2 regions of the Rhodococcus sp. B50 genome follow, and region 1 is predicted to be linked to the other one. Evidence: riboswitches for the same ligand, from Rfam matches in the RefSeq annotation. Region 1 holds a riboswitch; the other holds the start of a gene.
The links. A riboswitch is a leader RNA that binds a small molecule or an ion and turns the genes downstream of it on or off. The one in region 1 is predicted to bind cobalamin.
Positions count from the first base shown of each region.

Region 2: linked by a shared signal. The riboswitch ahead of GON09_RS24865 (hypothetical protein) and the one ahead of GON09_RS22615 (CbtB domain-containing protein) in region 1 are both predicted to bind cobalamin.

Region 1 is NZ_WPAG02000002.1:4,859,103-4,862,508, forward strand. It holds gene GON09_RS22600 (FUSC family protein) at 1-134, shown strand, start outside; gene GON09_RS22605 (cation diffusion facilitator family transporter) at 220-1,149, shown strand; gene GON09_RS22610 (histidine phosphatase family protein) at 1,151-1,699, opposite strand; cobalamin riboswitch at 1,729-1,868, shown strand; gene GON09_RS22615 (CbtB domain-containing protein) at 1,904-2,098, shown strand; gene GON09_RS22620 (CbtA family protein) at 2,113-2,883, shown strand; gene GON09_RS22625 (cobyric acid synthase) at 2,888-3,406, shown strand, end outside.
Region 2 is NZ_WPAG02000003.1:80,650-84,055, reverse strand. It holds one part of gene GON09_RS24870 (IS3 family transposase) at 1-239, shown strand, start outside; one part of gene GON09_RS24870 (IS3 family transposase) at 239-1,158, shown strand; cobalamin riboswitch at 1,211-1,391, shown strand; gene GON09_RS24865 (hypothetical protein) at 1,469-1,741, shown strand; gene GON09_RS24860 (hypothetical protein) at 1,738-2,520, shown strand; gene GON09_RS24855 (IS1380 family transposase) at 2,905-3,406, opposite strand, start outside.

The DNA of each region.
Region 1 (3,406 bases):
CGGCGACCGTCGTGTTCGCGCAGATGAGGTCGTTGATCGTGGACCTGCTGCAGACCGCCGGACTCAAGCGGATCTCCGCGATCGCCACCCTTCCTCCCACAGTCGAACACCCGGCCTACGAACCGGACGAATGAGGCCTCGGGCCCGGCCGGACGGCAGGCCGTTGAAACATATGCGCATTCATGCATACGATGGCCCGAAGTTCGGAGAGGGAGATCGATGGGTTCGGGTCACGGGCACTCACACGGCGTCGGCCACGGTCACGGCCGGGGCGCCGGTCCCACGCGCGGCGTCATCCGACGCATGGCCTCCGCGCTGGGCATCCTCGGCGCGTTCTTCGTGCTCGAGGCGTTCGTCGGGCTCCTGATCGGATCCCTCGCGCTCCTCGCCGACGCGGGCCACATGCTCACCGACGTCGTCGGGGTGTCCATGGGCATGGTCGCCCTCATCCTGGCCCGGCGCGGAAGTGCCGCCGCATCGCGCACTTTCGGCTGGCACCGCGCCGAGGTCCTCACCGCGATGGTGAACGCAGCACTGCTGCTCGGCGTCGCAGGCTGGGTCTTCTACGAGGCGATCGACCGCATCGGGGACGCCCCCGAACTCCCCGGATTCCCCATGATCGTCACCGCCCTCGCGGGACTCGCCGCCAACATCGTCGTGATGCTCATGCTCCGGGCCGACGCGAAGGACAGCATCGCGGTGCGCGGCGCCTACATGGAGGTACTCGCCGACGCCGTCGGATCGGTCGGCGTCCTCATCGCGGGCGCACTCGTCATGATCTTCGGCTGGAGCCTCGCGGACGTCGTCGTCGGTGTGCTCATCTCCCTGTGGGTCGTGCCGCGCGCACTGCGACTGGCCGCCGAGTCGCTCCGGATCCTCACCCAGACCTCGCCCGCGCACCTCGACGTCGACCTCCTGCGCACCGACCTGCTCGCGCTGCCCGGTGTGTGCGGCGTGCACGACCTGCACGTGTGGACGCTGACCACCGGTATGGACGTCGCCACCGTGCATCTCGTCAGCGACCACGACCCTCAGTGGATCCTCGACTCGGCGCGCACCGCGCTGTCGTCGCACGGCCTCGAGCACGCGACCGTCCAGGTCGAGTCGACCGTCGACGGGAAGCAGTGCGAGAAGGACGTCACCTGGTAGCTCACCGCGGGAATCGGTTCGGACGCAACGTCCACCGACCCGGCCGGCCGTGCAACCGGACGACGTCCAGCGGCCGCACGTCGACCCGCCAGAAGGCGGCCGCCGGAGCGTCGAGAGCGCACACCGTCGCGGCCCGGACGACCGCGGGGTGCGTCACCGCTGCGACGCGTTCGTAGCCGTCGTCCCGTGCCGCCAGCCAGGTGCGGACCCGGCCGAGCAGGTCCACGACGGATTCGCCGCCGTGCGGTGCTGCCGCCGGATCGGTCAGCCATTCCTCCAGCTCGCTCTCGGGTACGTCGTCCATCGCGGTTCCGGCCCACGTGCCGTAGTCGAGCTCGCGTAGGGCGGGGTCGATCTCGGCGGGGAACCCGAAGGCACGGACGGTGTCGTTCGTGCGTCGCTCCGGTGCACACACCCACCGATCGACGACCGGTGCGGAGGCGCGCTCGAATTCGCGCCGGCCTCTTTCCGAGATCGGCTCGTCGCAGGGAAATCGGGCCTGCTCCGTCGCAAGGGTGGATGCGTGTGCGACGAGAAACAATCGGGTCACGGCAGGTATGTCCTTTCCGCTTGACATCGTCGACCGAGCGGTGCGAAGGTTCGTCGGTAAAGATGTGCCGAGGTGTAGGCAATCCGGTGGGAAGCCGGAGCGGTCGCGCCACTGTAACCGGAGAACACGAGATCTCCGGAAGCCAGAAAACTCCCGCGGCGCATGACGGAATCGAATGGGACGCGAAATCCCTGGAGGATTGTCATGGCTGTTGTCCATACGCCCGACGAGTCGCTCGGCGCTGCCGCACTCGCAGTCGCTCTCGCCGCAGTGATCGTGGCGGCATTTCTCGTTCTCTATCTGGTCGGATTCGATCAGGGCGCGATCTCGCGCACCGGCATGTTCATGCACGAACTGATGCACGACGGCCGGCATCTGCTCGGTCTTCCGTGCCATTGAGAACGGGAACCACGATGCCCGGAACCTACATCCAGTTGTTGCGCAGGGGCCTGCTCGCCGGACTCGTCGCGGGTCTGCTCGCGGGCGGTGTCGCCTTCGTCGTCGGCGAACCCCACATCGAATCGGCGATCGCACTCGAAGAAGCTGCGGGCGAGGCACATTCGCACGATCATGATCACGCGACGGCCGCGGGTGAATCCCACGGTCACAGTCACGGCGACGATGCGCTCGTCGGTCGTACCGGTCAGAAGGCCGGGTTGTTCCTCGCGACCGGCCTGGCAGGTCTCGCACTCGGTGCCCTCTATGCGTCGGTGCTGCACTTCGCGCGCCGTCTCACCGACATGCCGGGCTGGAAGCTCGGGCTGGTCGGTGCGGCCGGGGCGTGGCTGGCGGTCGAAGCGATTCCGTTCCTGAAGTATCCGGCCAACCCGCCGGCCGTCGGCGATCCCGACACGATCGATCAGCGCACTCTGCTGTGGCTCGCCGCGGTCGTCCTCGGACTCGTCGCGATCGCCGTTGCCGTGGCGGTGGCCAAGGCACTCGCCACCCAGGATCTGCACACCGTCCGCATCGCCGGTCCTGTACTCGCTTTCCTCCTCGTAGTGGGTCCGGGATATCTCGTGCTGCCGAGGGTCGACGAGGTCGGAGCAGATTTCCCCGCGACGCTGCTGTGGGAGTTCCGGGTCGCGTCGTTCACCGTGCAGCTCACTCTGTGGGCGACGCTGGGCCTGGTCTTCGCGTACCTCACCGAACGCGCCTCCCGTCGCGCGCCGATCCCGGCCTGACCGCATGGGTTCGGGTCTGCTCGTCGCCGGAACGACGTCGGATGCAGGGAAATCTGTCGTCGTCACCGGCGTCTGCCGATCCTTGTCGCGGCGCGGCCTGAAAGTCGCGCCGTTCAAGGCACAAAACATGTCGAACAACTCGATGGTGACGAGCGAGGGTGCGGAGATCGGTCGTGCCCAATGGATCCAGGCGGTGGCCGCGCGTGCGATCCCCGAGGCCGCGATGAACCCGGTGCTGCTCAAACCCGGCAGCGACCGGCGCAGTCACGTCGTCGTGCTCGGCCGGCCGGCCGGTGCGCTGGAAGCAGGCGAGTTCGCCGGTGGTCGACGGCATCTCGCCGAGGCCGCGTTCGGCGCGTTCGACGATCTCCGCGACCGGTACGACGTGGTGGTGTGCGAAGGTGCCGGTAGTGTGGCCGAGATCAACCTGCGTGCCCACGACTACGTGAACATGGGTCTGGCGCAGCATGGTTCGATGCCGACCGTCGTCGTCGGCGACATCGATCGCGGTGGTGTGTTCGCA
Region 2 (3,406 bases), on a different contig from region 1:
GGATCTGGGAGTCGCTCGGGGGTCGTTGAAGACATGGGTGCATCTGGCGCGTAAGAAGGCCGCGATGGCGCGGTCTGCGCCCGAAAAGAGCGTGGATGCCTCGGAGACACCCGAGGAGCAGTGCGCGCGGATGCAGGCCGAGATCGAGCAGATCCGGGCCCGCAACCAGGCTTTGGTCGCGGAGAACGACAAGCTCAGCGAGGAACGAGACATCCTGCGCAAGGCCACGAAATATTTCGCGGCAGAGACGAACTGGTGATCCGCTTCCGGTTCGTTGACGACCACCGGGACACCCATGAGGTGAAGCGGATGTGCACGGTGCTCGGCATCCACCGGTCGAGCTACTACAAGTGGCGAGCCGGAAAGGCGGCTCGGCTTGCCCGCCAGCAGGCCGATGCGGCGCTAGTCGACCGAATACGTGCCCACCACCAGGAATGGGACCACACCCTCGGTTACCGGCGGATGACCGCCGAACTGGCCGATGATGACCAGGTGCCGGGCACGGTCAATCACAAGCGGGTGGCCAGGTTGATGCGACAGAACAACATCGTCGGTGTGCATCTGCGTAAACCGAAGAACACGACGATCAAGGATCCTGGGGCACAGGTCTTCGAAGACCTGGTCAACCGTGATTTCACCGCCGACGAGCCTGGACGAGTATTCGTCGGTGACATCACTTACCTTCCCCACAGCGGCACCGGTGAGTTCCTCTACCTGGCGACCGTGATCGACGTGTGTTCCAAACGGCTCGTCGGCTGGTCGATCGCAGGTCACATGCGTACCGAGCTCGTGGAGAACGCGCTCGACAATGCGGCCGCGGCACGAGGGTCGCTGGAAGGAGCGATTTTCCACTCGGATCACGGACGTCAATTCACCTCCTCGGACTACCAGGCGACATGTCGCCGGCACGGCGTGCGGCAATCGATGGGCCAAATCGGGTCGAGCGCCGACAACGCGATGGCCGAGTCCTTCAATGCGTCGTTGAAGCGGGAGACGCTTCAGGGCGCGAAACGCTGGTTCGACGAAGCGCAATCCCGCACCGAGGTTTTCCGCTGGATCACTCGATACAACACACGCCGACGGCACTCATCACTGGGGAACCGATCACCACTTGACTTCGAGGTCGACCATGGGGCTACCCTCGATCAGGCCGCTTGACGTACACAACCCCGTGTCCACTCTTCAGGGGCCACGCCCACGCTCGGGTAGGCTTCCACACGGCCGGTTCGGCACCGCCCCGTCCCGCGCCTATCGGCTGGGGTGATGCCGACGCAAGAGGGAATCCGGTGAGAACCCGGAACTGTCCCGCAACGGTGAGAGACCTCGGCGCACGTATGCGCAGTCGCCGAGCAGGTTTCGAGTCCGATACCTACCGGCCCAGGAGTGCGCCAGTCCTCCTGCCTACACGGCCGAGGAGCCTTCATACGATGACTATCCGTACTTTCCGTCCACGCCTGCCCCGCCACAGATGGCGGTGACGTCGGCAACGTTCGGGCTGGTAGCGACCGCCGCCTGTTCGGCCCCGGAGCAGCCGGATGAGGATTATTCGGAACGGACGATCCCGGTCGTCGATGATGCGGGTCGGACCGTGGAATTCGACGGACCGATCGAGTCTGCCGTGGTGGCCAACCACTCCAACAGCGAGCTGATCCCGGCGCTGAACGATGTCGACACGGTCGTTGCTGCGCGCACCGGCACGGCCCAGGACCGGGTCGCCCGAGGTAGAAAGACTGACACATGACCGATCTGCACACCATGCTGGAGAAGATCGATGCACTCGGGCCCCCATTTCGCATCGGCACCCGGTCCGCGGCGAACACCGTCTCCGACGACGCTGCTGAGGTCGACTGGTTCGCCGCCGCCGAACTGTGCGACCCGACGTCCGGGCAGACACAGAGGATGATCGAACTACATGCCCGGCACCGGCAGATGCCGGTGGCACGGCACGTCGGTTCGCTGGTCTTCCAGCGTTACTGCCACCGTGTCTGCGGCGTCGCGACGGCGGCATGGGTGCTGTACGGGGTTGCGCTCGACCTTCGCGCCCCGAGTGTCCGCGTGCGCTTTGTCGCCGGCACACCCGATCTGCTGGTGCTCGACGCACCGAAAGCGCGGACAGACGCCACACCCGAACACCTCCTCGAAACGACCGTCGACGGGCACCTGACACCCCTGGCGCAGAATGTGCGCGCCGAGACAGGCCCCGGGATGGGCAACCTTCTGGGCAACATCGCCGCGGGATTCGCCGGTGCCTTCCGAACACTCGCGCGCCGGTCCGACCTGAATCTGGATGCGCACACGCTGCGTGAGCACGCCCAGGAACTGCTCTCGGCTCGCCCGGAGCTGCGCCGCAGCGGTGACTTCCGGATCCTCACCGGGCCCTGTGGCCCCCGTCTGCAGTACGACCGCAGGACCTGCTGCCACTGGTACGCCGCCCCCGACGGACGCTACTGCTCCTGGTGTTCTCGACTCACTCAGGAAGAACGGACGAAACGGTTCCAGGACGCGATGGCCGAAGAATGACACGCGGCGCAGCACCCCGAACAGCTGAGGGTCGACGGGCTACCGAACCGACGACCGCTGCTTCGATGTCGCAGCTGCCGGCTGACTCTCGGACGTGCTCAGCCTCGTGAAGGCGAAACAGTGGGCGGAAATCGTGCCGGTCGGTCCATCACGGTGACTCGGATGAGATTGCCGTCGGGAAGCGCGACCACAAATGTGCGGCCGGAAGGTAACCTCAATCTTTCGTGAGTCCCGCGTGCCGGCCTGACCAGTTCGGATTCGATGGTGGAGGCGGTGGATCCGGTGTGCATCCACGCTTGGTCGCCCGACACGGTCGGGTGACGTCGGGGTCCACGGCCCCGAACTGAGTGTCCTTTCGACTCGATAAATGAAGATTCGTGCAGGTCACACAGGTGCAGGTAGCGCGGTGAGCCGGTTCAGGCCGGCCACGAGAACATCGACACCGGGAGCCGTCGCGGCCAGCCGCAGCCGAACCTGACGGGCATGGCGGGCGATCTTCCCGGCGATCGACAGCACCCGCAGCCGCAGCCGTTTCGGCTCCCACCGCCGCGCCGGGACCTCGGTGAATGCCAGCATCTGCATCCACGCGGTCAACTCGCATGCCAGTTGCACGAGCGCGAGCCAGATCCGGTTCTGATCGAACCCGTGCAGCGGAAGATTCTGCAGCCCGGTTGCTTTCGCTGTCCGGATCCGGTCCTCGCACCGAGCCCGACGGCGGTGCCGCAACTCCAGATCGGGGAGTTGCCCGCGGCGGGTGTTGGTCACGAACGCCGTCAACCGCAGGCCGTCACGGTCGGTGAACCGCAACTGCGCACCCGGATGCGGTCTCTCCTTCCTGACGATCACGCGCATGCCGGTCGGCCACGTCGACAGGTCGAGCAGCCCG